DNA from 2 places in the Cytobacillus sp. T106 genome. Region 2 is predicted to be linked to the other one. Evidence: riboswitches for the same ligand, from Rfam matches in the RefSeq annotation. Region 2 holds a riboswitch; the other holds the start of a gene.

Region 1 (14,932 bases), on a different contig from region 2:
CAAGGCGCATACTTTCAACCACAGATTCGTAGTCCTCCTTTCCCAGAAAACCTGTCAGCGGGCTGAAAAGTCCACAGGCGATCAGCTCCAGGTCACTTAATGCAACTGAGTCTATCTCTATCTCCTGATTCGTGTTCTGGATCGGATAATCCGGATTGAATGCTTCTATGAGTTTGCCTCCATGAGGCATAGGTAGTGACATTTTCATCAGCCTTTCCTTGCTAGTTTATAAGTTTCATTTTCCGGCAGGGCCGTATTCTGCCTTCCCATCAGGAAACGGACACCGAATACAGAAATAAGGACTCCAGCCATGGCAACAATCGGGTAAAAGTCATGCTTAATGATGATTTGGATCAAGGTATAGCTCAGTACCATCGACAGTACTGGCGACACAAGCCATACACCGAGGAGCCTGATGACAATTTCTTTCTGGAAAACAGAGCGCCCCTGGCCGGCAAAGCCGATTCCGATGATGGAGCTTGTCGTGATCTGGGTCAAGGGGACGGGAATCCCGAATAAGGATGCAGCAGTGACAATGCCTGCCCCGGTACCAGAAATGATGCATCCTTCTTCGAGCCTGATATCAGTGATTTTCTTTCCGTTTGTCTCCAGCACTTTACTGCCGAGAAAAACAGCGCCTGCGGCGACGAATATACCGCCCCAGAAAATCCCTGCCCCTGGCGGGAGGATGTCAGCACCAACAAGGGGGCCAACCGCATTGGCAACATTATTCATGCCGGCCGAAAAGGCTTCAAACAATCCCATGAGTGTGACCAGGAAGCCAAGGAAGCGGATGGTGCCCGGCTTTTTGGTCTTCTTGGTTGAGCGGAGTATCCTGATCAGCTTCGCTGCAATGACAGCAATGATAAAAGCGGCCAGCGGCGTAATCAGCCAAAAAGAAATGATCCACAAGAGCTTGGAAGCAAATAAAGATTGATAAGCAATCCCTGCCCCTACAACTGATCCGACTGTCACCTCACTGGTCGACAGCGGAATTCCGAAAATATTGGCCAGGAAAAGCGACAGTGCTGCAGAGGCAAGGACAATCAGGGCTATGCTCACGGTGAAAGTGCTTTTCGGCACAATCCCGCTTCCCATCGTTTTGACAACCTCACCCCCTCCGAGCCAGGCGCCAAGGAATACGGCGGCTCCGCACAGCAGGAGAGCAGTCTTTCGGCTTTTGATGGATCCTGATCCGTATGCAATCCCCATCGAGGCAGCTGCCCCGCTTGCTCCTATATTCATGGCAAAGAATAGTCCAATGGTCATTGCTATTGCTGCAAGCATGGTCATGCCCCCCTTTCACCCGGAATGCAGGCCGCATTCCGTCTTGCCGGTCCCAGCCCACCTGCCTGCCCTGCTGTCCCCGCCAACTCCTGCAGCCCTTGTACAGGGAAAGCATCCAATGCTTGGATACCCATTGTCATGGAGGTTATTATATGGGAGATCTTTTTTACGGATATGCTCCCAAACTTCCTCCCAAGTCCAGTGAATAAGAGGGCAGATTTTTACATTTTGAAATTTGCTGTCCTTGTTTAAAAATTGCGCCCCAGCCCTGGATGCAGACTGATCCCTCCTCAGCCCGGAAATCCAGGCGATTTTGTCTTTCATGGCTTCCTGGAGCGGAATGATCTTCCGGATGCTGCAGCAGCGGTCCGGCTCTCTTTTCCACAGTGCCGGTCCATAGGCTTCCCGCTGGTCATCCAAAGAAAGGGAAGGAAGCTTCCTTTCAATATTCAGCTCCGGAAAACGCTCCTGCACCCTTTCAATGACCTCATAGGTTTCCGGAAAATGGAGCCCGGTATCCAGGAAAATAATATGGGCATCAGGCTTTATCCCTGTGATAAGATCAATCAGTACAATCGCCTCAGCCCCGAAGCTTGAGGCGTAGCTGATATCTTGCGCGCTGTAATGGCTATAGGCCCATTCCAGCACTTTTTGTGCTCCTTTGAATCCATCGTTTTCAGGGAATGATGGCGGTTCCCAGCTGGTGTATGTTACGGTGGTGCTCATTTCAGTGCTCCTTTCATGGTGCCTTCTGTTTTTTGACTGATTTTTAACAAGAAAAAAGGCAGCCTTCCTCCCGCTTTTGGGAAAAAGACCGCCTCTAGTTTGTCTAGTCAGCGCGCTTTATTAGATTGAAGGCGAACCTTTTCATTCTTCTCAATTTGAATGACCTTGCCATCCTGCACCACAAGTGTGATGCTTCCAAACTTTACAGACTGCAGCATCCTTTGCAGATGTGCGGCCACTTCCTCCCAATCAGCATGCTTCAGATCGGCTCGCCTCCTTTTTGAATGGCTGGGATGGGGACAAGGAGGAAAAAGAAAACGCCTTTTCCAACAGGAAAAGGCGCATTTCGCATACTTGCACCTTATCTCCCAAAATGCTGGACATTTTGCTGGAATTGGCACCTTGCTTTTAGCAGGTTGCCGGGCTTCGATGGGCCAGTCCCTCAGCCACTCTAGATAAGTGATATAATCAGGAGCGTTTGCTCTGATTTATTTTATTGAAATTAATCCTACCATACCCATATGATTTGTCAACGAGTTAACGAAAAGTTTTCTAATAATTTTTTTAATTAGGAAAATATGCTCATTTTATCTGATTCTCAAATTCCCACTCCTCTTTCCCGATTAAATAAAGAACCAGCAGGATGTCTTCCAGCTGCCTGAATGACTTTCGTTCCGGATCGATATCGAGCTTTGGCAGGAGTGAATAAGAAAGTTTTTTTGTGAGCTCTTCTCTTTTGCCTATAGGGAGCTGGAGCAGCCTCTCACTATAGGTCTTTAAAAGCTTCCACTCCTCGGCGCCAATCTTCCTGACAGTCCACTCGTCCATATATATATCTTCCTTTTTCAGGCCTCTTTCCTGGATTTCTTTTTCAATCCCGGTCATTTTACCCGGCTTCTTCTTTTTCCGTTCATGCACGACCACTGTCCCGGCAGCCAGATCGCCGACCCGTTTATGCCTGGAATGAAAAAATACCATCAGAATGCCAAGCAGATAGTACACCGGCAGGGAGTCTATGATGCGGAGGAGATTTCGGATAAAGCTTGAGAGCAATGTGATGCTCTGGCCGTTATCCTGAATGACCCTTATTCCCATGATCTTTTTCCCCAGTGTCCTTCCTGCCCAAAAATATTCCAATACAAAAAAATATCCCCAGTTGACCAGAAAAAGGCAAATTAGCATAATGGCGAACGGCCATGAAAGAAAAGTATCATCAAGAAAGAATGCTGCGGCACTGGAAGCATAAAAAGCAAATAAAAGAATGCTCGCCAGATTGAATACCATAAGGATCAGCTGATCGATGATGAGGGCCCCGGCCCTGCTGCCAAGTCCGGCAGGCTGGAATTGAAGCGATACAAATTCAGGTGTTTTGATAAGAATTGTTTCTGTTTGCATGATGCACCCCATTTCCTGGAAGTTTTGCCTGTATCTCACTCTCCCTATGATTTATAATGGAGATACAACTTTTATGGTTACAGGCAGGTGATTAGATTGAATAGTAAACAGTTCATCAAGCAGCATCGGGAAAACTGGCAGGAGCTCGAGGAGCTGCTCGCCAGGATGAAAAGACGAAAAGCCGCAGGAACTGATTTGGCCCGGTTTGACAGGCTGTATCAGAAAGCAGCACAGAATCTTTCATTCTCCCGGACTTTCTTTCCAGACGAAGAAGTGACTTTTTATTTAAATGATCTTGTCGCAAAGGCGCATAATCTTTTATATAAAAGCCAATCCTCCAGTATGGCCCAGCTGAAAGATTTCTTCCAGATCAAGTTTGTGCGGCTATTGTTCGAGCAATGGAAATTTGTCGTTGCCAGCATGCTCCTTTTCACATTGGGCGGTTTGGGGAGTTTCTTTGCTGTGATCCATGATCCGCTTTCAATCCATTCGATTCTCCCGGCCGAGATGTCCGGGGCAATTGATCCCCAGAGGCTCGGCGAGAATGAAGGTGCGGTCGATTCTGCGGTCATGTCAGCAAGCATCATGACCAATAATATCCGTGTCGCAATCCTCGCATTTGCCGGCGGTATCACCTTTGGGATTTTGACCGTTTATCTTATGATTTATAATGGCATCATTGTAGGCGCCATTGCCGGCCTGTTTTGGTCTCACGGAAAATCTTATGAATTCTGGGCCTATATTGTCCCCCATGGGATGATAGAGCTTACCGCGATATTCATCGCGGGCGGAGCCGGCCTGCTTATGGGATATAAGCTTCTGGTCCCGGGCAAATACTCCCGGGGCTATCAGCTGAAAACCAAGGCAAAAAGGTCGGTTCAGCTGCTACTGGGAACTATTCCGCTCTTCATCATCGCCGGATTGATCGAGGGGTTTATCACCCCTTCCCCGCTCCCGCTGGAAATGAAGTATATGGCTGCCTTCCTGACGGTCCTTGGACTGCTGTTTTATGCCTGGTCAGGCTGGCTCCTGGATCAAAAGCGAAAACGCCTGGTTCATCCCCTGCAAGCTCCATAAATATTTGCAGGGGTATATGCTATGGATGCTCTAAAAAACAGTTTCGCGCTCCCGACAGCTCACTGAGTGCCGGTGAGATAAACAAAATCTCTCCATGTAAATGGCGGAAATTAAAGAAGCCCCCGATTCAACACATTGATATAATGGGACACAGCAGCTGCTGCGAGACTTCCTTCAGGCGCTTCCGCCATTTGCAGGCCTTGTTTTTCCCATCTCAGCTTTTCCCGCTTTGCAATAAGGATCTGCTGCTGCGCCATGCTTTTTAGCATGGCGCTTTTTATATTGTCCGGCCGATCTTTGGCCCGGGCTGACAGGATATTGTCTTCGATTCCGAGCATAAAGAACAGGTGCCGCTGCCGGATCCTTTTTAGATAAACAAGCGCACCTTCCTCCAGGGTGAAAGTCCTTACATCAGAAAAGAGAAGCAATAAGCTCCTTTTGTTCTGGACAGACTGCAAATATTGAAAGGCACCGCTATAATTGGATTCTGCAGCATCCGCCTGTATCGAATACAAAGCTTTCAGGATGAAGTTTAAGTGCTGCATCCCTTTTGAAGGCGGTACATACGATTGAATGTCTTTTGAAAAAGCAAGGACGGAAACATAATCACCGTTTTTGAGCGCCGCGGCTGCGGTAGTCATTGCCGCTTCCAGCGCCTTTTCAAGCCTGTTGCCCGTTTCCAGTTCCGCCCCCATGATCCTGCCGCAGTCAATCATAATGGTGACATATTTTCCGTGCTCCGGCTCATGGACATTGGCCATGACCTCCTGAAGCTTGGCTGTCTGCCTCCAATTGATTTTACGGGGATCATCTCCTGGCGCGTATGCCCGTATTTTTGAAAATTCCCCGGCTCCGCTCTGCTGCCTCCGGATTTTTTCTCCTTCATAAAGCAAATAGGACTGAGCATTCTCAAGATAGCGCCGGGTTTCGGTCAAATCAGGAATCACTTTGACCTGGCTTTCGGCTTCTTTCACCATCTGCTTTTCCCATAGGCCAAGGAAGCTGCTGCAGCGGATATAGATCCTGTTCAGCGTATAATGCCCCCTTATACTGGCTGCGGTTTCATATTGGACTGTCCCCCTCGTGTTTCCTGCGAGCTTTCTTTTAAGCGGAAATGGCCTGGCAAAGGAGTCGGAGAGATCATCAATGATCCGCAACGTTAAAGGCAGCTGGGAATGGTTTTCTATTTCAATGCCAACATCGGCAGGAAGCCCTCTTTCCATCTCTTCCGGGACTCTCCGTTTCAGCTTGATCTGAGAACTCTTAGGCAAAAAAGCCAGGTCGGCAAAGGAAAGCAGCAGAAAGCCGATATTGAGTCCTGCTGCCAGTTTCCACGGCACTCCCCAGATTGCTGCCGCAGCAGCCAGGGCCAGTGAAAGAATAAACATGCCGATGAGGAGCCGCTTTCCGGGAAGTATGCCTCTATCTCGGAACAGGAACCGATCCCACAAGCTCATCGATTGTCTGGTCAACAGTCCTTCCCTCCAATTCTGCATTTGGGGATAATTGGATCCTATGCCTTAAAGCAGGCTTGGAAACCATCTTGATGTCATCAGGGGTAACATAATCGCGGCCAGCAAGATAAGCCCATGCCCTACCTGCTTTTCCGATGGAAATGGCCGCCCTTGTACTGGCGCCGAACCGGATGGACTCTGCTTCCCTCGTCTTTCTGACAATCCTTATGACATAATCCAGAATATCCTGGCTTAAAGCCACCCTCTCGATATTTTTCCGTATGGACAGAAAGTCCTCGAGTGAAAGTGCCTGCATGATCGACCCGGCTTCCATCCGTCCTTCCAGCACAGACTGAAGCACAAGCTTTTCCTCATCAAATTCAGGAAAACCAATGATCAGTTTGAAAAGGAAGCGGTCCTGCTGGGCCTCAGGCAAAGGATACGTCCCTTCAAATTCTATCGGGTTCTGGGTTGCCGCAACAAAAAATGCTTCCGGGAGCTGATAAGTTTCCCCCTGAATCGTCACCTGCTTCTCTTCCATTGCTTCCAAAAGCGCAGCCTGTGTTTTCGCAGGTGTCCTGTTGATTTCATCAGCGAGCAGGACATTTGTAAAAACCGGCCCTTTCAGGGTTTGGAAGGAGCTTTCCTTCATGTTATAAATCATACTTCCGGTTATATCGCTCGGGAGGAGGTCGGGTGTGAACTGGATCCGGCTGAACTCACCGCCGAGAAGCCCGGCCAGTGTCTTGACCATCTGGGTCTTTCCGGTGCCAGGCACCCCTTCTATCAATACATGGCCCCCTGAGAGGATTGCGGCAAGCAGCAGCCTCAGGTTCAGCCCCTGTCCTTTTATTCGTTCTTCATACTGCTGGAGCAGTGAAGATGTATCTTGTTTCATCTGTTCTCCACCTCTTTCCTTAAATGATCCAGTTTTGCAGACCAGAGCAAATAATCTTTTTTATGCAAATTCTCTTCTTTCAATACAGAAGATATCCCCTTAGTGAGTGACTCTACCTCTTCTTGAGTCAAAGAAGATGCTTTTGCCAGGATGGAAACCCCGGCTTCTTCCCAGTCGCGGCTGAACGGGATGCCCCATTTTTCCTGGAGCAGCTCTTTTGTATATTCCGACTGGATTCTAAGCGAATCCTGGTAGCGCCTTCCCCTTAAATGCCATGCAGACAAGGCTGAAATCTTTTCATCTGTAAAACGGACCGTTTCCTCCCTCGGCCAGTCGACAGGGCCAAACCTTTTGCCTTTATAGAAGGCCCATAATATAGCAAGCAGGGCTCCCTGTACAAGAATCACGAGGAACCATTGCGGATAAGCCCCGGCCCCGGAAGAAGATTCCTGCCCATGCAAAAATTCATCTATGAATATATCCTGTGAGGCTGATTCGTCCAATAATGCCAGGATGAGCTCTAAATGGTTTTCATCCAGGACCATTCCATTAGTGAGCCAGGAAGGGGAATTGACGGCAATCAGGCTGCCTTTGCCGACGGGCCTTTTGACCGCTACCGCACCCAGTTCATCTGAAAGCAGAATTTCATCTCCACGTTCTTCTGTGATCCGGAATGCAGAGTGTATGGCTGCACTGTGCACCTTCCCGTCTTTATCAGCAACCTTCACGGCGTTATCCCCTTCAGCTGCCAATTGCTCTGTTTTTATCCCGAACATCGGTGCCGGATTTTCCTTGAATAGCAGAATTGTATGGCCATTCTCCAAAAATTCCGTATAAGCTGCCATCTCCTCCCGGTCAGGGACAAAGCTGGGCTCTGCCATGACCAGGAGGATGGGTTCTTCAGAGTTCGGGAGCAGACCGGGCTCCCTGCTCCATTTTCTGATGCTGGAGCGGTTTTGCTCCAAATATGTATACAGTCCCTTAATGCCTGTCGGCGAAGGGGATTTGGCAAGATAGGGAGGATAGCTGGCTGGGGCATCGCCGGCCAGGAAAAAGCTGGCCATAATAAACAGCAGCAGCGGAACTATCCAGTAAAAAGCCTTCTTAATCAGCTGATTCCGCAACTTCCGGATCCCTCCCTTCCTGCAGGTTTGCACTATAATCCATAAGTCTCAATGCTTCTCTCTTGAATTGCTGAAACTCACTGGCTTTTATGCTTTGACCCCCATAGGCAGCCCTGTCGAAAAGTGCTGAAAGTGAGTAGAAAACCTCAGCCGTTTTAGTGTCGGTTCTTTTAAGCTCCTCATAATAATCCCAGTTCGTTTTCCATATTTTCGCATTCAGCCACCCGTATTCATTGAACCAGAGCAGAAGGGCCAGGAAAATATGGCGTGCTCCTTTTGTCAAGTCCCCGGATTCCTCATGCTTTCCGGCTTCTTCAAGATGCTTCTTATAGGACCAGCTGATTTCAGCGGCCCTGTCAAGAGGCTGTTGCTCCTGCAGGATCTTTTGCCTTTTGGCAGCCCTTGCTGCCGCAAACACGACTATTCCAATGAATAGGACTCCCGCCAGAATCATGATGAACGGAAAGGCGCCTGAAGAGCCGCTGGAAAACTCTATCTGCGGGAACAGCTCTTCAAGCCACGTGAAGAATTTTTCCCTCAGCTTCTCAAGAAAGCTCTCCCCTTGATTCTGATAGACAGTATATTCCCTGTCTTCGAATATCTCAGACAGTTCTTTTCTTGCTTGTTCAGCATCCTTCATTGTCTCCACCTCTTGCCGGTATTCTCAGCCTTCATCCTACTGCACCCTGCTGTAGTCCTCTATCATGCTGTTAAGATCATCGCCGCCCTGCCTTCCTTTCAGGTCGAAATACATCACAGAAAATCCGATATAATACAAACATGTTGTGACAAGGGTTGCCAGATTCAAGATGATATCAAACAGTACACTGCCTCCAAGGAGAAGGCCGGCCGTCATCTCGATCGCAAAAGATACGATTCCGATGATCAAAAACAGCAGGGCATAAATAAGGAGCATATGCCAGGAGCGCCCCTGGGTCAATGTCCAGCTTTCGGAGAAACCCGGTGCTTTTTTTTCCAGAACGGTATATCCAAAATAAAAGCTCCACCTTGTCAGAAGGTAGCCTACTCCAACGGCAAAAGCGAGTAAAAACAGCCCGGCAAAAATAATGCCTATCACAGGATGGACCATTGACCCGAATATACCCGTGATGGATATAAATACAATTGGCAGAATGATGATGGCGAATGTGATGATGCTAAAAAGGATGCTTGTTCCCAGAATCGGCCAAAACCGCCTGAAAGCCTTCTTGATCACCATTCCCGGGGTGAATTCCATTCCTTTTCTCACCTGATCTACCGCTATAAGGACCGCCGCCCCTGCCAAAGGGATCATCAAAGCTGACAGCAGGCCGGCAAAAACCAGGCCCAGATCGGCAAAAAGCGAACCCGGTGCGTAAATATCTGTACCTGCGGTATCAGTTTCAAAGCTTGCGGCAATCTGTTCAAACCAGCTTCCCCCGGCATTTATGTCCCTGAAAAAACTCTGTCCCGCTGCCAGGCTGAACAGTGCCTGGAGAAGATAGACCGGCCCTACCAGAATGAGAAAGATGGCTGTAAAGGAACCAAATTTATTCCTGGCCAGGCTGAAGGTAAGATCAAGGATCTGGCCGATGCCTTTTGGCTTGTTTAATTGTGAATTCATATTTCAGCCTCCTAAATGAATGGAGAGGACCCCAGATAAATATCCGGATTGCGGTGATGCCTCTCCTGGATGAAAAATTTGTCAATCTATTGGATATTCTAACATTTTTCTTCCAGCAGCGGGGAGTAAAACCGTAAAACCTGGCAGTTTCCCAATATAGCAGGATACTATGATAGAAGTTTGTAATAAAAGACGGTTGTATGGAGGCTGCCGTCTTCCGAGCGGGCATAGCAGGGAATCATGCCTGATTCTGTATAACCCAGGGAACGGTAAAGAAGGTTGGAAGGATCTCCTTCCCTCGTATCGAGTACAATCAGCGAAACTCCGTCATCCATTGCCCTTTTCTCTGCAGCTTCCATCAGCCTGCGGCCAATTCCTTTGCGGCGGAAGTTTGTATGGGTCATCAGCTTGCCTATTTCAGCACGGTGGGTGCCATTTTCCTTTGTGCAAAATTGTAGCTGGACAGACCCTGCTATCATTCCTTCTTCTTCTGCTATCAATAGGGCAGTCTCTTTCAGCTGGAGTTCCTTCCAGTAGGAAAGGGCGGCTGCTTCATCCATCGGAGGCAGAAATCCAATCGACGCTCCGCTGTTGACTGCATCAGCCAGCAGCACGGACAGCTGTTTCAGTTCTTTTTCACCCAAGCTCTTAAGCTCTCTGACTTTCATTTTTAAATCCTCCTTTATTTTCTTTTCCAGATTCATTTGATTGTTCAGCCATGGAAAAAGGGGCCCATACATGGCCCCTTTCCTTCGCCTTTTCCATTTTATTCGCTGTCCTCAGCTATTTTTCCTTTTTTCAGGTCATAATAGGCCTTCATGATGCCCTGGCCGATTTTTTTATTGATAGAGTTTTTATCAGAAGACACATAAGGCACAACGATCGAGAAAGCAACTTCCGGATCACGTGAAGGCGAATAGCCCGCCAGTGTGAGATTATAGGTTGGAGTATCTTTGTACAGCTTTTTCTCTTCCATACTATAATAAAATGATTGCGCTGTGCCGGTCTTTCCTGCCAGGTCATATTCCCGGTAAGGGCTTCCGCTAAAATAGCTTGCTGCAGTCCCGCCCTGTTCCTGGAAAACCTTCTTGAAGCCGGCCTGAACCTGCTGGATTTCCCTCTCGCTCATGTCGATGCGGTTAAGCGTGACAGGCTCGAAGCCCTTATAGACAGGGCCAAGCTCTTTTGCAGGTGATGGTTCCCTGATTTCCCTGACAAGCTGCAGCTTCATGCGGTTCCCGTCATTGGCTATCGTCGATATATATTGTGCCAGCTGAAGAGCTGTATAAGTATCATATTGTCCGATTGATAAGTCGAGCAGAAGCCCGGGCCTGTAATCGGTGCCTGGAAGTCCGCTGGATTCGTTCGGAAGGTCGATCCCTGTCTTGACTCCAAGGCCGAACTGATTGAAATAATAGCGGAACTCCTCAAACGCTCCTGGATCGTACGGCAGCTTCATTCCTGGGGTATATTCCTTGCCGAGCGCCCTGATTGCCGTTTTAAACATATAAACGTTCGATGATTTCTTCAGTGCTTCAATATCATTAGGTGATCCCAGCGCAAGGCTGTATGATTTTTTCACTGGTGTCTGATACAAATTAAGGGGCTCATCTTTGAATCTGGTGCCGAGCTGAAGTACGCCCATTTCATAGCCGGCAAGGACAGTCGCCCCCTTGACGGCTGACCCGACTTCATACGATGAAGTGAAAGCGCCCAGTGCATAGTCATCCACCTTATAGCCGCCGTTTTCGTATTTAAGCTTCTTGCCTGATATAGCCAGGACTTCGCCTGTCCTAGGATTGGTCATGACAACGAAGGCACTGTCGAGGAATCTGCCTCCGCCGCTTGCTTTAGCAGCTTTCAGCTCACGCTCGATGACTTCCTCCACCTTCTCCTGCAGCTCAAGATCAATGGTCAGGATCAAATCCTTGCCGCTTTTTCCTGTTGATATCTCTACTGCTTCTTTCACTTTCCCGCTTTTATCCACTTTGTATTCTGTTTTCGTTTTTTCTCCAGCAAGCACATCTTCATATTGATATTCGATCTGGCTTTTACCGACCCGGTCATTCAGACTATAGCCGCGTGAAGTGAAATATTCCAGCCGGTCCTGAGGAAGGCCTTCTTCGCTTGAACTGATATTCCCAAGTATCGAGCGGAATGTATCGCCGTTTGGATATTCCCGCTTCCAGTCCGTGAAAACATCGACACCCGGCATATCCTGAAGATGCTCACTCACAAGGGCGGCTTCTTTACTGGTTACATTTTCATTTTTGACGATCTGCGGTGTGAGCGCATAGCCTTTTGCCATTTCCCTGAAGATGGCGGCTACCTTTTTATCCTGAGGCGTCATTTTAGCCAGATGATTTTCCGGAGAAATTCTTTTGAGCTGAAGCTTATAAAGGTCTTTGTCTGTCAGCTTCTCATTTTCCAGCTCTTTCTTTTTCAGCAGCGCCTTTGCCTCTTCTTCATGTGTCAGGATCCAAAAATCCTTCAGATCCCTTTCCGTCAGTTTTTCTGTGCTCATTTCAATATATTTGGCAAGCTCTTCCGCAACATTTTTGATGTCCTCTTGCTTCGTATTTTGATCTTTTATATAGGAAATGGCATTCTGCCCGACATTGCCGACAATTAGCCGCCCATCCCTGTCAAAGATTTTTCCCCTTGGGACAGATTCTTTGATGACATGATTCTCGGTCCTGTTCAGCTCGTTAACGAAATCCTCCCCTTTAACGATCTGGACGACGCCAAGCCGGACGATCAGAAGGCTGAAGCATACGAAAACAAAGAAGAAAAGCAGATTGAGCCGGAATGGCAGTTTGTTTTTTATCTTTTTTTTCTCTTTTTCCACTTCCACTTTTAAGGCCCCCTTTTATTTTTTGAACTCAAATAGCCTTGAGACAGACATATCAGCCATCTCGCCCTCTGCCTGTACAATCAAAAAGTATTCGCCCCCGCCTTCAATAATGCGGACAGGATTTTCCATCGACACCTCGAGCCTGCCGTCATCATCTGGTATGAAATAAATATCGTCCTCAATCGAACCTTCCGCTATATCAATATTTTCAGCCGGTCCGAACACAACGCCAGCGTTTGCGGAGGACTTCAGTGTAACCGTATACCGGCGGCCGGGAGTGAGACTTTCAAGCGAAATTCCGCCAGTGAACTTCTGTGTACTGTCCATTGAAATGAAAGCCTTACCTTTACCTTTTTCCATAGGAACGACCGTTTCCCCTTCCTGTTTTATGGAGATCACAGGTGTATTCTTTACGATTGATTTGATCCTCGCAGTATTGTTTGAATCCGAAGGGGCAAAGCGGATGGTATAGGCGTCTATGACGACTTGAATTCTCCCGCCTTCTTCCGCGGCCATTTTAATTTTATCTGAGAATTCTTCCTGATTTTCAAAAGTAATCCAGCTTTCCCTGGTATCTCCCTTAAAACGCGGCAGGAGAGCGTCAGTACCTGCATCAGGCTTAAAATAGAATTGGCCTTCAAGAAAACCGGAGGAGCTGCCGAAACTTTGGACTGTGCCGCTTAAAAGCTTCTCTCCCTTGAATTCTGCATATACTGTCTGGAAAGCCCCGTGCCTGCCTTCACTTTTAAGGTCCGATAAAATCATTGCCGCTACAGAATCGCCCGCCTCAGCTTCATCAGGGTCAAATATATTCCGTCCGGCGTCGATGGGGACCTCTTCTATAACAGCGTCCTGCGGCGTTGAACTCTGTCCTTCTGTCTGCAGGAGTCCCAGCTGATAGCCTGCAAATCCGCCTATAGACAGAAAGAATACACATGCAGTGAGCCATGCGGCAGCTTTGGGGAAAAGAGCTGGATAAGGTGCCTCTTTTTTTCTCTTTGCTGTGGCAATCTTTTGCCTGACCAGCCTTTTATCTTTCTCTGTAAAAACCGGGTCCTTAGAGATATAGGGATCAAAATGCTGCTTCAAATCTCTCAGCCTGTCATCCACTGAATTCATTCCCTTCTTCTTCAGAATAAAAGACTTTCAACTTATCCCGGCCCCTCCTGATCCTTGTTTTAACCGTTTCAATATGAAGATTCAGGATCTCCGCAATTTCCAGCATTGAAAATTCCTTTACATAGTAAAGGAGGATGCTCTCCCTGTATTTGACCGGCAATTTTAAGATATTTTCCATCAGGCGGTCCTGCCCATCTTTTTCAATCAGTTCATCCTCAGCCGATCTCTCCCTTTTGTCAAACCAGAATAGTTTGTCAGTAAACTGGAGATGGAGGTAATGCCAGCTTCGCAGATGATCTTTGCATTTATTTGCGGCAATTCGGAAAATCCACGTCTTAAAGGACGATTCACCCTTAAAATTTTCCAGATTCATATAAACGCTCAGGAATACATCCTGAAGAACATCCTCAGTCTGCGGCCAGCTTTTCGTATATGTATAAATAAATCGCTTCAATTTCTCGCCATACAAGTCCATGGCAAATTCTATGGCTTGGTCTTTTGTAAGCTTCAGCCAATCTCTATCGATGTCAGGGTTCAAAGGCTCCCTCCTTGCTGCCAAAAAAGCCGTTTGTAATATAGACGCAACACAACTGTAAAAAGGGTCAAAAAATAGGGAATTTTTTCTGGGGAATATAGGAGGACGCTCAGAAATCTTAAAAAATAGGGAAGCTCTGTCTGGATTGAGGATATACAGTCTGAGTTTAGCAGTGTGGGAATATATACTTCAGCTGATTCAGGATGATTCTGCATATATTTGCAGTTTTTCTGCCTGAATATGGAGGAGTTTTGCCAGCACTTTGAAGGATTCTACCTAAAACTCCTTTCTTTCTACCCGGAATCGGCAATAATTTTTCCAGCTTACAATTTTTTCAAAACTTAAAAAGAGCTGGAATCCATCCAGCTCTTCTCATTATTTGAACCATCCCTTTTCACGGGACCGTGTAATCGCTTCTATCCGGTTTTGTACTTCAAGCTTTTCCAGAATGGCAGACACATAATTGCGGACAGTCCCGCTTTTAATGGACAGCTCTGCTGCAATTTCATTTGTGTTCTTTCCGTCCGCGACCAGTTCCAGTACTGCTTTTTCTCTTTCGGTCAGCGGATTTTCTTCGGCATACATATCATCCATCAGCTCCGGGGCGTAAATGCGGCGGCCAGCCATGACACTGCGGATGCTGCCTGCCAGCTCTTCGCTCGGGCTGTCTTTGAGCAGGTAGCCGCTCACGCCGGCTTTGATCGCCGATTGAAAATAGCCTGTTCTGGCAAAGGTAGTCAGGATAATGACCTTGCAGATGCCTTTCAGTTCTTCCGCTGCCTCAAGTCCCGTTTTCAGCGGCATCTCAATATCCATGATGCAGATATCCGGCTGGTGCTGATGGACAAGGGCGACGGCTT
Region 2 (14,932 bases):
AGGCCGATTGACGGCTCGTCCAGGATATACAGGACACCGGTCAGGCGGGAGCCGATCTGAGTGGCAAGACGGATGCGCTGAGCTTCCCCTCCTGAAAGCGTGCCTGCTGCCCGGCTTAGTGTCAGATAGTCCAGTCCCACATTGATGAGGAATCCGAGCCTTTCTTTTATCTCCCTAAGAATCAGGTTGGCAATCTGCCTTTCTTTCTCAGAGAGAATCACATGTTCAAAAAAGTCTTCTGCCTCTTCAATGGACAATGATGTAATCTTTCCAATATGCTCCCCTGCAATCAGGACAGCAAGACTTTCCTGTTTCAGGCGGTTTCCTTTACAGGCCGGGCAAGGGTGCTGGGCCATATACCTTTCCATCTGTTCGCGGATATAGTCAGAGCTTGTTTCCTTGAAGCGCCTTTCCACATTGCGGATCACACCCTCAAACTCAATAAAGTTTTCCCTTACCTGGCCAAAGTCGTTTTCATAGCGGAAATAGATTTTTTCCCCTTTTGCTCCGTAAAGAAGCTTATCAAGCAAATGCATCGGTATATCCTGTACAGGCATATCCATGTCAATCCCCAAATGGCTGCTGACTGCCTCAAGCAGCTGCGGATAATACTGGGAGCTTGTCGGCTCCCATGGTGCGATGGCATGCTGTCTTAAAGATAGTCCGCGGTTTGGGATGACAAGGTCAACATCCACTTCAAGCTTGCTGCCAAGACCATCGCAGGATGGGCAGGCGCCGAATGGGCTGTTGAAGGAGAACATCCTCGGTTCAAGCTCGCCGATGGAGAAGCCGCAGTGCGGGCAGGCATGGTTTTCGCTGAAGAGGAGCTCTTCCTCTCCGATTACATCAATGATGACTTTGCCTTCACCGAGCTTAAGCGCCGTTTCAAGGGAGTCAGCCAGCCTTGCTGCTACGCCCTCTTTCACGACCACGCGGTCAATGACCACTTGTATGCTGTGTTTCTTATTTTTTTCCAATGTGATGTCTTCGCCCAGGTCATGCATTTCGCCGTTGACTCTGACACGGACATAGCCTTGCTTTTTCACATCCTCAAGAACCTTGACGTGGGTCCCCTTCCTGCCCTCAACGACCGGAGCGAGGACCTGCATCTTCGTTCTTTCCGGATATTCCATGATCCTGTCGACCATCTGCTCGATTGTCTGGGAGGATATCTCCACATTATGGATCGGGCATGTCGGACGGCCGACCCTGGCGAACAGCAGCCTCAGATAATCATAGATTTCCGTCACGGTGCCGACAGTCGATCTTGGGTTCCTGCTTGTTGTTTTCTGGTCGATGGAGATTGCCGGCGACAGCCCTTCTATGGCATCGACATCAGGCTTATCCATCTGGCCGAGGAACTGGCGCGCATAGGCGGAAAGAGATTCCACATAGCGGCGCTGCCCCTCTGCATATATCGTATCAAAGGCCAAGGATGACTTCCCGGATCCGGAAAGCCCCGTCAGCACCACAAGCTTATCCCTCGGGATGGTGACATCAATATCCTTCAGGTTATGGGCCCTGGCGCCTTTTACAATCAGTTTTTCCATTGCCATCAGTTCGTCATCCTTCCGCTTTCAGCTCTAATAATAGATCACGAAGCTCGGCCGCCCGCTCGAAATTGAGCGCCTTGGCAGCTTCCTTCATTTCCTTTTCCATATTTGCGATCAGTTTGTCGCGTTCTTTCTTCGTCATTTTTGCCGGTTTGGCTGGTGCAGCATAGTCGGCCTGCTCCTCGGCAGCGTGGGTGGCACGGATCACATCGCGGATTTCCTTCTGGATTGTCTGCGGTGTGATGCCGTGCTCCTCATTATAAGCTTCCTGGATTTCCCGGCGCCTTTTCGTCTCGCTGATCGCCAGTTCCATTGAATTGGTGATCTTGTCTGCGTACATGATGACATGGCCGGAAGCATTCCGGGCCGCGCGCCCGATTGTCTGGATGAGGGACCTCTCTGAACGGAGGAAGCCCTCTTTATCTGCATCAAGTATGCTGACAAGGGAAACCTCCGGTATGTCGAGCCCCTCCCTCAGGAGATTGATCCCGATCAGTACATCATATTTTCCTAGGCGGAGCTCACGGATGATCTCAATCCGCTCCAGCGTCTTGACCTCTGAATGGAGATATTGCACCTTTATGCCGATTTCCTTCAGATAGTCGGTCAAGTCCTCTGACATTTTTTTCGTCAAGGTCGTAATGAGGACCCTCTCATTCTTCTTTACCCGATCATTGATTTCGCCAATCAGGTCATCAATCTGTCCTTCGATCGGGCGCACCTCGATCGTCGGATCAAGCAGCCCTGTCGGCCGGATGATCTGCTGGACCATTTCCGGCGTATGCTCTATTTCATATGGACCCGGGGTTGCGGAAACATATACAATCTGATTGATATGCTTTTCGAATTCCGGGAAGGTGAGCGGCCTGTTATCCATCGCGGATGGCAGCCTGAATCCATGATCCACAAGGACTGACTTCCTGGCCTGGTCCCCGTTGAACATCCCCCTGACCTGAGGGATCGTTACATGTGATTCATCGACGACCATCAGGAAATCGTCAGGGAAATAATCAAGCAGCGTATACGGCGTTGATCCGGCCGGACGGAGAGTCAGATGGCGCGAATAGTTCTCGATCCCTGAGCAGAAGCCCATTTCCCTCATCATCTCCAGGTCATAGCGCGTTCTCTGTTCCAGGCGCTGAGCCTCAAGAAGCTTGCCGTTTTCACGCATTTCCTCCAGGCGCTCTTCCAATTCCTTTTCGATATTCCCGATCGCAATTTTCATCTTTTCCTCGCGTGTTACGAAGTGGGAGGCCGGGAAGATGGCAACATGTTCGCGCTCGCCCATGATTTCTCCGGTCAGTGCATCCACCTCACGGATCCGGTCAATCTCATCACCGAAGAATTCGACCCGCATGCAATGCTCATCCCGTGAAGCCGGGAAGATTTCCACCACATCGCCGCGGACTCTGAAGGTCCCCCTCCGGAAATCAATATCGTTCCGCTCATACTGGATATCAACAAGGCGGCGCAGAAGCTGGTTCCGCTCAATTTCCATCCCTGTCCTCAAAGAGAGAACAAGCTCCTTGTATTCCTCAGGTGAACCGAGGCCGTATATGCAGGAAACACTGGCGATGATGATAACGTCCTTCCGTTCAAAAAGCGAAGAAGTTGCTGAGTGGCGCAGCTTGTCAATCTCATCATTGATGCTTGCATCTTTTTCAATGAATGTATCTGTCTGGGGCACGTATGCCTCAGGCTGGTAGTAATCATAATAACTGACAAAATACTCTACAGCATTGTTCGGGAAAAAGTCCTTGAACTCACTGTAAAGCTGGCCTGCCAGGGTTTTGTTATGGGCTATGACCAATGTAGGCTTGTTAACCTCTTTAATCACATTGGAAATGGTAAACGTCTTACCAGTACCAGTTGCACCCAGCAGGGTCTGGTGCCGCTTGCCGGAGCGGATGCCCTCGACAATCCTGCTGATGGCCTCTGGCTGATCGCCCTGCGGCGAATATTTTGAGACTAATTCAAATTGGTCCTTCACAAAAAAAGCCTCCTGTTCAAGAAGTTGATTTTAACATTTTATCTATATTTGCAGGCAGGCATACCAGTAAGCAAGAACCTTGCTTCTGTTGCCCCTGTTCTTTTAATGGTTAAGCGGTCCTGAATGCACGTGATGATTCCTGCTGAAGTTATATTATAGAAGAAAAAGGTCTGAAGCCTTGTACGAAGCTGAAAAACTCATATCCTCATTCTACCACAAAGCACATGAAAGAAACCAGGAATATGCGAACGGATATTCGTTTTTCATGAAATAGCATGTGATGAGTAAAAAGGCTCCTGCCAGGAACGGCTCGATTCCTGCCGAATAAAGGTTAATCAAACGTTTGATTAAATGGTGGACCGGCCCTTTAAAGCTGGAATATTTCCCGCGAAATATGTCGGCAGGAAATATGGATGGAGATGACAGCTGAAAGTCTTGCTTGCCAAATAAAATAACCTGCCCGATTAAAACCAGGCAGGTTTTTGAGAATCATTATAAAATCAAGCTCGCTTCTTTGCTCTTTGTTTCATAATCTGCGCATACCAGAAACCGGCAGTCAAAGAAAAGGCATCAACAACAATAAGCCCCCAGCTGTCTGTATAGCCCTTGTAGACGGAGGCGGCAATCAGGGCGACTGTCAGAATGAGCCCGATTACATGATTATACGTCACCCTCGTAAAGAACATGACAAGCAGTCCGGGCAGCAGCAGGGCTGAAAGATACTTTAGCGCCACTTTTTCACACCTTCTTTATGATAGATTCACTATGAATTGCGGACAAGTATAACATTAGAATAGCGGTTCAAACTATATGATACAAGCAATTTCAAAAATATGCCGCTGTATTTTTTTGCTTAGGGCATTGTTGTCCATTCATCGATTTCTGTTTGCAGCTGATTATATGGACGGGCTTCGCTTAGAAAAAGGCTGTTTGCAAAATACTATCCATAATGAACGGAAAGGAGGTTTGCATAATGTCCAGAAGAAGGAGGCGCCCCCTAGTTCCAGAATCCCGTGAAGCCCTCGACACATTGAAGGCACGTGTTATGGCTAACCAGGGCTATAAGGTCGGACCGGATGCGCCGGAGGAAGTAAAATATGAGGTGGCCAGGGAAAAGGATGTTCCGCTTCAGCATGGATATAACAGCAGGCTGACATCGCGCGAGGCCGGCAAAGTCGGCGGCCCGATCGGCGGCAGCATGGTGAAGGAATTAATCCGGCTGGCCCAGGAAAGCCTCAACAAAAAGCAATAGTATAATGGAAAAATGGAGCCGCCATATAGGCAGCTCCATCCTTTATTTTTGCGCTTCTTTGTTCCTAGCGAACTCTTCTTTAATGGAAGCAAGCAGTTCAGGCTCCGTGATAAGCCGGAATGCGGTTTGTGCCAGCGCCTTTGCACCTGTGAGCAGGGCTTCATCGCCTTTTTCCGACCGTGCAGCTTCACGGAAAGGTGCAGTATGGGCAACAAGATCATCGCTGCCGATCTTGATATAAGGGTGGATCGTCGGTACCTGCTGGCTGATGTTGCCTGCATCTGTTGAACCGATTCCTTCCCTTCCTGACAGATCGACCTCTTCCCCCAGTTCCTCGATGACTTCACGGAACGCTTCATCATACGCTCTATTTAATAGAAGATTATCGACTTCATTCTGGAATGCAATTACATTCAGTTCAGCGCCTGTTCCAAGGGCGGCAGCTTCTGCCACCTTTTTCACTTTTGCTGTAACTTCATTTAGATAGGTTCTTGTCGCTGCCCGGATGAAGAAACGCGCTTTCGCATATTCCGGAATGATATTTGGTGCGTCTCCTCCATGGGTGATGATGCCATGGATTCGCACATCATCTTTCAGCTGCTGGCGCAGGGCATTGATGCCGTTGAAGAGCTGGATGACCGCATCAAGTGCATTAATTCCTTCGTGCGGTGAAGCCGCAGCATGGGCAGGCTTGCCGATATACTCAAAGTCCAGCGGATCCACCGCCAGGGAGGAGCTTGTCAATGCCGTCTTGCTTGAAGGATGGATCATAAGCGCCGCATCAATTCCCTCTGTCAGGCCGTGCTTCACGAAGCTGCCCTTTGCACTGCCGTTAGGTCCGCCTTCTTCGGCGGGTGTTCCGAATACGACGACCTCTCCGCCTGTTTCTTCAATCACCTTGCTTAAAGCAATCGCCGCCGCTGTGCTTGTTGTGCCGATGATATTATGGCCGCAAGCATGGCCGATTCCCGGCAGTGCGTCATATTCGGCAAGGAAAGCGATTGACGGTCCCGGTTTGGAGGATTTTTTCCTTGCAGCAAAGGCTGTTTCATGGCCGGCAACAGCACGCTCAACCTCAAAGCCCTCTTCTTCAAGAATTCCTGAGAGCAGCCCGGATGCGAAAAATTCCTGGTTGCCGATTTCCGGTTTGTCATGAATCTGGTGGCTTGTTGAAAGGTAAAGCTCCCTTCCAGCTTCCACACTTTGATTGATTCTTTCCTTCAGCTCGGTTACAGATTTAGCAGGTGCTGACATAATGATCTCCTCCTTGGGTTATAGCGGTGCCAGGCACCGGTTATTATTCTCCGATTTCACTAAGCGGAACGAATGTCGGGATTGTGCTGCCTTTGTATTCTTTTTCAATGAATTCAGCTACATCATCTTCCTGATACAGTTCGCCGAGGCGCTTCAGTGTCTTATTGTCTTTGTCTTCTGTTCTGGCGGCAATGATGTTGATATATGGAGTTGCTGTTGCACTTTCATGGAAGATAGAGTCTTCTACAGGGTTGAAGCCAGCATCAACAGCGATTCCATTATTGATGATGGAGGCAGCTACATCCGGCAGGACGCGTGGTGTCTGGCCCGCTACTACAGGGACGATTTCCAGGTTTTTCGGGTTGTCGACGATTTTGTCGATGCTGCCATTTCCGTCAAAGTCTTCAGGCAGCGTGATCAGGCCGGCTTCCTGCAGAAGCAGGAATGATCTTCCCATATTGGTTGCTTCGTTCGGCACGGCAATCTTTCCGCCTTCCGGGATATCTTTTACATCTTTATATTTTTCAGAGTAGATCCCCATTGGTGCAATAACGGTTGTCGCGATTGGTGAAAGATCCAGATCATGCTCCTTTTTAAAAGCGTTGAAATAAGAAATGGTCTGGAAGGCATTGGCATCAAGCTCTCCCTCTGCTAGAGCGATGTTTGGCTGGACATAATCAGAGAAGCGGACGATTTCCACTTTGATTCCTTCTTTTTCAGCCTTCTTGGCTACAAAGTCCCAAATGCGGTTGTCTGACCCGCTGACCCCGATTTTCACTTCTTTTTCTTTTTCCTTGCCGCTTGTTGATGATGAGCAGGCTGCACTGAAAACCGCCAGTGCGAGGATGATTGCCGTTAATAGTAGTTTTTTCATGGATGATTCCTCCTGTTATCGTCTTCTGATTTTTTTGGATAAAATATTGCCGAAGCTTTGCAGCCCCTGGACCATAATGACCAGGATAGCGACTGTTATGAGCATGACCGTTGTATCAAAGCGCTGATAGCCATAGGTAATGGCCAAATCGCCAAGCCCTCCGCCGCCGACAGCCCCTGCCATGGCGGATGCTCCGACAAGTCCGACGGTTGCAATGGTCAGTGCCAGGACAAGTGAGCTGAGTGCTTCCGGTACGAGAAACTTAAAGATGATCTGTGCCGGAGTCGCTCCCATCGCTTCCGCTGCCTCGAGGACACCAGGATCAACCTCGAGGAGTGAGTTCTCGATTAATCTTGCAATATATGGGCCGGCATAGAATACTAGCGGTACGACAGCAGCCGCCGTTCCGATTGAGGTGCCTACTAAAAGGCGCGTCACCGGGATGATTGCGACCATCAGGATGATGAATGGAACAGAGCGGAATATGTTAATGATCCCATTCAGCACGTTAAAAACGGGCAGATTCTCCAGCAGATGGCCTTTTCTCGTAATAACCAGCAGGATGCCCAGCGGCAATCCGAGGATGGTTGAGAAAAGAAGCGAGAAAGCCACCATTTGAATGGTTTCGATGAGTGCTTCTATGATTTGCGTGTGATCAACTAGCATGTGCTTTCACTTCCTTGATTGAGACTTTTTCCTGATGAATATACATAAGCGCGCGCTGCACTTCCTGGTCGGTTCCCTGGAACTCGACAACAAGGTTTCCAAAAGGGATTCCCTGAAGCTCGGTTATATTCCCGAACAGCACGTTGATATCAATATCGAACTTCTTGGCAAGTCTGGAAAGCAGCGGCTGTCCGGCTGACTCGCCGACGAAATTGATCCGGAAGATCCTTTCCTTTCCATCGTTTTTCTCTACAAGCTGCTTTACAGAATCAGGGATTGAATCATTCATGACAGAGCTGACAAAGTTCTGGGCCGTCTGTGTTTTCGGCGCCGAGAATACATTGAACACTGACCCTTCTTCAATGATTTTTCCTGCCTCGATCACTGCCACCCTGTCGCAGATTTCCCTGATGACCGTCATTTCATGGGTAATGATCAGGATGGTGATGTTGTATTCTGCATTAATTTTTTTCAAAAGCTGAAGGATGCTGCTCGTCGTCTGTGGATCAAGGGCCGATGTCGCTTCATCGCACAGAAGAATCGATGGCTGTGTCGCAAGCGCCCTGGCAATCCCGACCCTTTGCTTCTGGCCGCCTGAAAGCTGATCCGGATATTTATCCGCTTTATCGGCAAGGCCGACAAACTCAAGCAGTTCAGCGACCCGTTTGCGGATCTGCTCTTTCGGCAGCTTTGCCAGTGTGAGCGGCATGGCTACATTGGCGAACACCGTTTTTGAGTTGAGCAGATTGAAATGCTGGAACACCATGCCGATATTCCGTTTAACTTCCCTCACCTCTTTGGGCGAAAGCGAGGTTAGATCATGGCCATCGACGATCACCTTGCCCGAGGTCGGCCTTTCGAGCAGATTCACACAGCGGATCAGCGAGCTTTTTCCCGCTCCGCTGAAGCCGATGACACCAAAAATTTCTCCTCTTTCTATTGCTAGATCAATCCCGTTGAGCGCGGCAACCTGCTGCCCGCCGCTTTCATACACCTTTCTGAGATCCTGAAATTCTATCATTTTGCTTCACCCTCCATATCAAATAAAAAACCCTCTTCTGAGAACAGAAGAGGGCATGTATCATCAGCATCCGCTCTTCTTATCTCCCAGGCTCACACCTGCTGGAATTGGCACAGTACTCATAAGAGTCCGCTGCCGAGGCTTCATTGGGCCAGTCCCTCTGCCTCTCTGGATAAGAAATTATGGTTTTCCTATAAAATTAATTGGTTTTAACACAATAGCTATGCAGCATCACGCACTTTTATTCCGGAAAACAAGAAAGCCCTCTTCAAAAAGAAGAGGGCAGAATAATAGGCGTTCGTCCTCTTCTTATCTTTCAGGCAATCTGCCTGCTGGAATTGGCACGGTTCATCAGTCCGCTGCCGAGGTGTCATAGGGCCAGTCCCTCTACCTCTCTGGATAAGAAGCTATCGTATTAAGTTTATTTGCTTGATTAATTGTTTTTTACTTTACACGCGTTTCAAAGTTCTGTCAAACCCTTTTTAAAATTTTTCGGATAAAAATTCTTATCCACAATTTTTGAAAACCCTTACTTAATTTTGGGGAGTTTTGAAAAAATAAAACTCCATCTGCTGTGGATAAAGGAGGTTTTCCACATTTTTTCCTCCCCTTATCAACATTCTCCCCAGACTTCACACAAGAAGAGGGAGTTTACTCCTATATTTATGCCCGCTTGTCTATTGTATAATAGTGGAAAAGAGCAAATTGAACTGCATTCCGGGAGGGAGAATGGTTTTGATTGCAACAAACAGAGACTATCAATCTGAATTATTTGTGGACAAAGTTGAAGCAAAGAATCTCGAACTGGCTCTGAAGCATTCGGCAGACCTGATTTCAAGGCATACAAAAGAAGGCATCTTTTTATATGTTTCCCCATCCTGCAGCACCCTTTTGGGCTATTCACAAGAGGAACTGTACAAGGACTGCATTCTGGCCTACTGCCACCCCCAAGATAAAGAAATCCTCAAAAAAGAATTCCGCGGGCTATCCCCGGGCAGCAGCTCACGCATTTCATTCCGGTTCCGCCGCAAGGAAGGCGACTATATCTGGCTGGAGACCAGCATCAGCACACTCGGCGACGGCCAGGAAGCCATGTGCATATCAAGAGATATGACCGAGCGCGTCAATATGGAAGAAGAAAACATGGAAACCCAGGAAAAGTACCGTTTCCTTGTCGAATACAGCAGGGATACCATTGGCATGACAACCGAGAAAGGCATATGGACCTACATGAATGATGAAGGCAAGAAGGTGTTCGGCTTTACTTCAAGCAAGGAAATTATAGGCGCTTCTTTGTATGACTATGTTTCACCTTCTGATCATGGCTATCTGAAGGATTTTTACCAGGCGAACCAGACTGTCTCTTTTGAATTGAATATCATCAGGAGTGACGGGAACACCCGGAAGGCCGCTATCCAGCTGATCCCCACCGTTTTTAAGAACCGGAAGCTTTTCCAGATCATCATCAAAGACGTCACCGGCCAGAAAAAGACCGAAGAAAAGCTTCATAATGCAGAAAAGCTCTCTGTCGTCGGGCAGCTTGCAGCAGGAATCGCCCATGAAATCAGAAATCCCCTTACCGCCATCAAAGGCTTTACCCAGCTTCTTACAGAGCGTAAAACAGAAAAATATGCAGATGTAATCCTTTCCGAACTCGAACGGATTGAAGAAATCGTCAATGACCTCCTTGTCCTCGCCAAGCCTGTTGTGACAGAGGCTCAGGAAACCAATCTGGTGAATATAGTCAAGAGTGTCGTCACCCTTTTAAACACACAGGCGCTTATCTATAACATCATGATAGATGTAAAATACTCTCTATCTGAAATCAGCGTCCGCTGTGAAATCGATAAAATCAAGCAGGTGCTTATCAATGTGATCAAGAATTCAATTGAAGCCATGCCCCATGGCGGAAAAATCAGCATTGAGGTCAGGCAGGATAACAGCTTTGCGATGATCAGCGTGAAGGATGAAGGGATCGGCATTCCCGAGGAAAGGCTGCCGAAGCTCGGTGAACCGTTCTACAGCACGAAGGAAAAGGGGACAGGCCTTGGGCTCATGATCTGCAACCGGATCATTAAGAGCCACGGCGGGAATATATATATAACAAGCAAAGAAAATGAAGGAACCATCGTGAAACTGCTGATTCCTGTGGTCTGATTGAAGCCTCCGGCGTTCCTGCCCGGGGCTTTTTTGATTCTGCTCCAGCTTCTCGCTGCAGACCCTTCTTGAAAACAATTGTACTTCTGTTTAAACAATAGTAAAAACTTCCCCTATATTGCCGATATAAAGCAGGATAATAGATATAGAAAATGGGAGTGTTTCAAGTGCTTTTTACGAAAACAGCAAAACCGAAATCGTTTGACCTTGAAAGCCTGATTCAGAAAGAACTGGAACATGCAGTACAGGAAACTGAATTTGATCAGGATTTAAAGCTTCAGATTGAAGTGATGGGCCTGACAAAAGAAGATTTGGCTATTTTGCGGGCAGTGCGCCCGATTGCCGAAAAGCATATCAGCGCCGTTTACAATAAACTTCTCACTTATGAACAAGAGGATGTCAGGAAAATAACCGATATTTCGAAAATTGGCGTGACTACAGAGATGAGCCAGCAGTATATCCTCAGTCTGTTCAATGGCATAGTTGACGGCGAATTCGTTGAACGCCGCAGAACAGCAGCAAAAGCTTATGTGCAGATCGGGGTGCAGATTCACTGGTATATGTCCATTTACCAGCTGCTTATGAAAAACATCTTGGAAATTGTCCTGCAGGAGCTGGAACTGTCATCGAAAGATCAAAGCCGCGTGACTTTTGCGATGGCGAAGATTTTCAATCTTGAAATCCAGCTATGCATTTCCATCATGCAGCAGACGATGGAAGCATTCTCAGCCGAAAGGGAGAATCAAGCGAAGGTCGAGCTGAAAAGCTATGTCGGGGAAATCGTTGAAAATCTGGCTGCCATGTCAGAGCAGACAGGCGCTTCTGTAGAACAGATTGTGCATCAGTCCCGTCAGATATCCGGCAATGCAAAAGATGGCGCCGCTTCTTCGACTGAAATGGAATCTCGTTCATCCAAAGGCCGCGACCAGCTGAATCGGGTTGTCGATAATATGCATGAGCTGAAAAGCAATGTGAATGAAATTACCAGCACCATCAGCAGCCTGGAAAAAACCTCGAACCAGATCGGCGAGATTGCCGGCGTGATTACAAGCATTGCAGACCAGACCAATCTGCTCGCCCTTAATGCTGCCATTGAGGCGGCCAGGGCAGGCGAGCATGGAAAGGGATTTGCCGTTGTTGCCGATGAAGTCAGAAAGCTGGCAGAACAGACAAAAGACTCATCCTCCAACATCACCTCACTGCTGAACAGCACAATCAGGCAGATTTCAGAGGTGATTTCGCAGATTGGCACCATTGATGGAATAGTCGTGAACGGGAATAAAGAGATCGAAAACACAGGAAATGTCTTCAAAGAAATCCTGTCGGCAAGCACAGAAAGCAAAGATAAAAGCCGCCAGATCGAAAAGGACATCGAACTTCTTACCGGCCTTCTTTCCGAAATCAGCAGTGCAGCTGCCAAATTATCCGATTCCGCTGAAGAACTAAGCTTAACAGTGGCTAATTTTTAAAAATGCAAAAGAGAAGCATAGGCATCACCGCTTCTCTTTTTTTATGTTGATAGCTTTCTGTTCACTGCACAAATTTAAATAGGGAACGGATGAGAAACCGGGACAGAAGGTATATCGGCTCTATCAGATCGATTGCAGCATCAATCACTTCAAGCTTGTTATTCTTTTTCTTTTCTTTCTTCCGCTTTATTCTGAATTTCAAAATACCGCCCCCCGCCTTTATTTGTATATATTTTACAGCAATACGTTTACTTTGTCATTTCACAGCGAGCCAGATGGTCCAGCAATCCTGCTCCGTAATTTTCCCGGCATCTGTCAGCCTGCTTTCAATATGCTCTACGAGCTCTGCCAGCTCGCTGTCATTCAGCTCATGAAGGATGGAGCGCCCTGTTCTTTCAAGGAGATCATGGCGCAAACCGCTGATATCGCTGTACGTCTTCCTTACTTCCCATAAGGAAATCTCTTTGACGGATGAGAACCCTGCCTCCTCCAGCGCTGATTGTACAGCTGAACTGCTATATCTCCGGGATATCTCTTTCTCCGCGAGCTCCGGGAATTTTTCAAAAAAGAACCCTCTGATATGTGTCCTGCTGCCAGGAAGCAGGCAGTCCTCCGGTGTCCGGTCCTGAATCAGGCAGAAACCGCCTGGGCGCAGCACCCGGAAGCATTCAGCAAAGGCGTCCGGAAGCCGGTCGAGATGATGGATGACAGCCCTTTCAAGCACCATATCATAAGCATCTCCCTCCAAGCCGGTTTCGTACGCATTTCCATGCACAAATTCTATTTGCGGATAACCATCTGAAGCCCGGTCTGCCGCCTCAAGCAGCTCCCGTGAGAAATCCAGTCCTGTCACATGTGAGGCTCCCATATCGGCTAGAGCTCTTGAGTAGATTCCCCCTCCACATCCAATGTCGAGAACACTTTTCCCCCTTAAATCAAACTCTTTCCCAACCGTTTCTATCCAAGTTGAGTCAGCTTTCCGGGAAGAATAGGTATCCTGATTCGTTTTATCGTGAAAATTGATTGGCATTGGAATCCCCTCCTTATTAGTTATATTATAAGGCAGGGTGATGAAAGGAAAAATATTGAAATTTCGATCGTATGTGATAGGTTTTGCTTATTCTTTTTCCAGGACCGTCAGCTGCACGCCTGGTTCAGGCTCCAGCTCACCTTTTTCTTTAAACCCGAAACTTATATACAATTGAAGGGCTGGCATATTCCCCTTCCCGGTCAGTACCCTCCATTTTCTGCCGGTAAATTCACTGGTTAAATGAGCAAGCAAACTCTTTGCAATCCCTCTCCGGAAAAACGATGGATGAACGGTCAAACGGCTGATGACCACCCAATTTTCATCCTCTTCATAAGCAAGAACGCCGGCCAGCCTGCCATCCAGGCACATTCCAACAAAACTTTCACGGGAGGCCATCAAGCTTTCAGCTGTATCAAACAGCTGCGGGATAGCATCAAAGCCTATAATCTCAGCTTCTATTTTATAGGCTGGGATCTGGATGCTTAAGACTGCCTTTGCAGTTTCAAAGTCTTTGATATTCAGGTGTATAATTTCTCTTGCTGTCTCCATCTGCCCCCTCCTTTACTTTTTTTAAAATCCCGGCTTTAATTTATTCAGCTGCTTTTTCAGCTCAGGGGCCGGTAAGGGTTTGCTGAAATAATAACCCTGCAGCTTGGAGTCACTGTTTTCCCTGATATATTTCAGCTGTTCCTCTGTTTCGATGCCTTCAGTTACACAGTCCAGCCCCAGTTCATTAAGGATTTTGTAGATTCCCGTCAGCAGTACAGTATCAAAGGCTTGAAAGGGAACCTTTTTGACAAAATTACGATCGATCTTTATTGTATCGACCGGGAGATCTTTAAGGAAGATCAGCGAGGAAGTACCGACCCCAAAATCATCAAGAGCAATTTTGACCTTCCTTTTCCGGAGGTCTTCGACAAATGGCAGCAGCTCTTTTTTATAATCGCTCACATCGCTTTCGGTAATCTCGATTTGCAGGAGCCCAGGCGGAAAATGATAGCATGCAAGGACCTCATCCAATTTTTCAACAAAGCGGCCGTCCTTCATTTGCGATTTGGATAGATTAATGGCCAAACCAAGCTTTTCAAGGCCGTCCTTATGCCATTTACCAACCTGCTTAACAGCCTCCTCCAGTACCCAGGAGCCCATCCTATTAATAAGACCTGTTTCTTCAGCGATCGGAATAAATTTATCGGGGGAAATCAGGCCCTTAGCAGGGTGGTTCCAGCGAAGAAGGGCTTCAACACAGACGATATGTTCCCCCGCTTTATCCATAATAGGCTGATAATAAATTTCAAGCTCATTCCGTTCTACCGCATATTTCAGCTCATGCTCCAGCTCCAGGAGATTTTTATAATAGCTGTCCGATGAGATATCCTCATAGAAAACATATTGGTTCTTGCCTGTGCTCTTAGCCTCATACATCGCAATATCGGCCTTTTGCAGAAGTGCGTCCAGAGCAGTTCCATCCAGCGGAGACACTGCAATACCGACACTGGCTGTTGTAAATGCCTTGTACTGAAATGTCTCATACTCCTTCCCAACCTGAGACAGAATTCTCCTGGCGATTCCTTCCAGCTCCGTCCTCTCGCTGGTGCCGACAAGCAGGGCAAATTCATCGCCTGCCAGCCTGGCAAAGAGGCCGTTCATTTCGTCTGCAAGCGCC

Evidence for each region. Region 2 has a riboswitch for S-adenosylmethionine ahead of ABU165_RS07595 (methionine ABC transporter ATP-binding protein). Riboswitches for the same ligand answer to the same signal wherever they lie in the genome.
Region 1: it holds a riboswitch for S-adenosylmethionine, as region 2 does, so the genes downstream of both, ABU165_RS24390 (YezD family protein) here and ABU165_RS07595 (methionine ABC transporter ATP-binding protein) in region 2, are expected to answer to the same signal.

Annotation. Positions count from the first base shown of each region.
Region 1 covers NZ_JBEUMK010000026.1:17,109-32,040, forward strand. Annotated here, with positions in the region: gene sat (sulfate adenylyltransferase) at 1-202, opposite strand, end outside; gene ABU165_RS24380 (sulfate permease) at 208-1,287, opposite strand; gene ABU165_RS24385 (phosphoadenylyl-sulfate reductase) at 1,303-2,013, opposite strand; gene ABU165_RS24390 (YezD family protein) at 2,121-2,252, opposite strand; SAM riboswitch class I at 2,372-2,475, opposite strand; gene ABU165_RS24395 (RDD family protein) at 2,596-3,408, opposite strand; gene ABU165_RS24400 (stage II sporulation protein M) at 3,505-4,485, shown strand; gene ABU165_RS24405 (DUF58 domain-containing protein) at 4,596-5,873, opposite strand; gene ABU165_RS24410 (AAA family ATPase) at 5,908-6,837, opposite strand; gene ABU165_RS24415 (DUF4350 domain-containing protein) at 6,834-7,961, opposite strand; gene ABU165_RS24420 (DUF4129 domain-containing protein) at 7,942-8,601, opposite strand; gene ABU165_RS24425 (hypothetical protein) at 8,638-9,564, opposite strand; gene ABU165_RS24430 (GNAT family N-acetyltransferase) at 9,732-10,232, opposite strand; gene ABU165_RS24435 (peptidoglycan D,D-transpeptidase FtsI family protein) at 10,331-12,418, opposite strand; gene ABU165_RS24440 (hypothetical protein) at 12,434-13,537, opposite strand; gene ABU165_RS24445 (sigma-70 family RNA polymerase sigma factor) at 13,521-14,075, opposite strand; gene ABU165_RS24450 (response regulator transcription factor) at 14,448-14,932, opposite strand, start outside.
Region 2 covers NZ_JBEUMK010000002.1:683,302-698,233, reverse strand. Annotated here, with positions in the region: gene uvrA (excinuclease ABC subunit UvrA) at 1-1,556, opposite strand, end outside; gene uvrB (excinuclease ABC subunit UvrB) at 1,564-3,543, opposite strand; gene ABU165_RS07620 (CsbA family protein) at 4,044-4,277, opposite strand; gene ABU165_RS07615 (alpha/beta-type small acid-soluble spore protein) at 4,517-4,795, shown strand; gene ABU165_RS07610 (M20 family metallopeptidase) at 4,838-6,049, opposite strand; gene ABU165_RS07605 (MetQ/NlpA family ABC transporter substrate-binding protein) at 6,093-6,923, opposite strand; gene ABU165_RS07600 (methionine ABC transporter permease) at 6,939-7,589, opposite strand; gene ABU165_RS07595 (methionine ABC transporter ATP-binding protein) at 7,579-8,610, opposite strand; SAM riboswitch class I at 8,687-8,789, opposite strand; SAM riboswitch class I at 8,917-9,016, opposite strand; gene ABU165_RS07590 (PAS domain-containing sensor histidine kinase) at 9,340-10,767, shown strand; gene ABU165_RS07585 (globin-coupled sensor protein) at 10,935-12,236, shown strand; gene ABU165_RS07580 (hypothetical protein) at 12,298-12,438, opposite strand; gene ABU165_RS07575 (class I SAM-dependent methyltransferase) at 12,493-13,266, opposite strand; gene ABU165_RS07570 (GNAT family N-acetyltransferase) at 13,354-13,815, opposite strand; gene ABU165_RS07565 (bifunctional diguanylate cyclase/phosphodiesterase) at 13,837-14,932, opposite strand, start outside.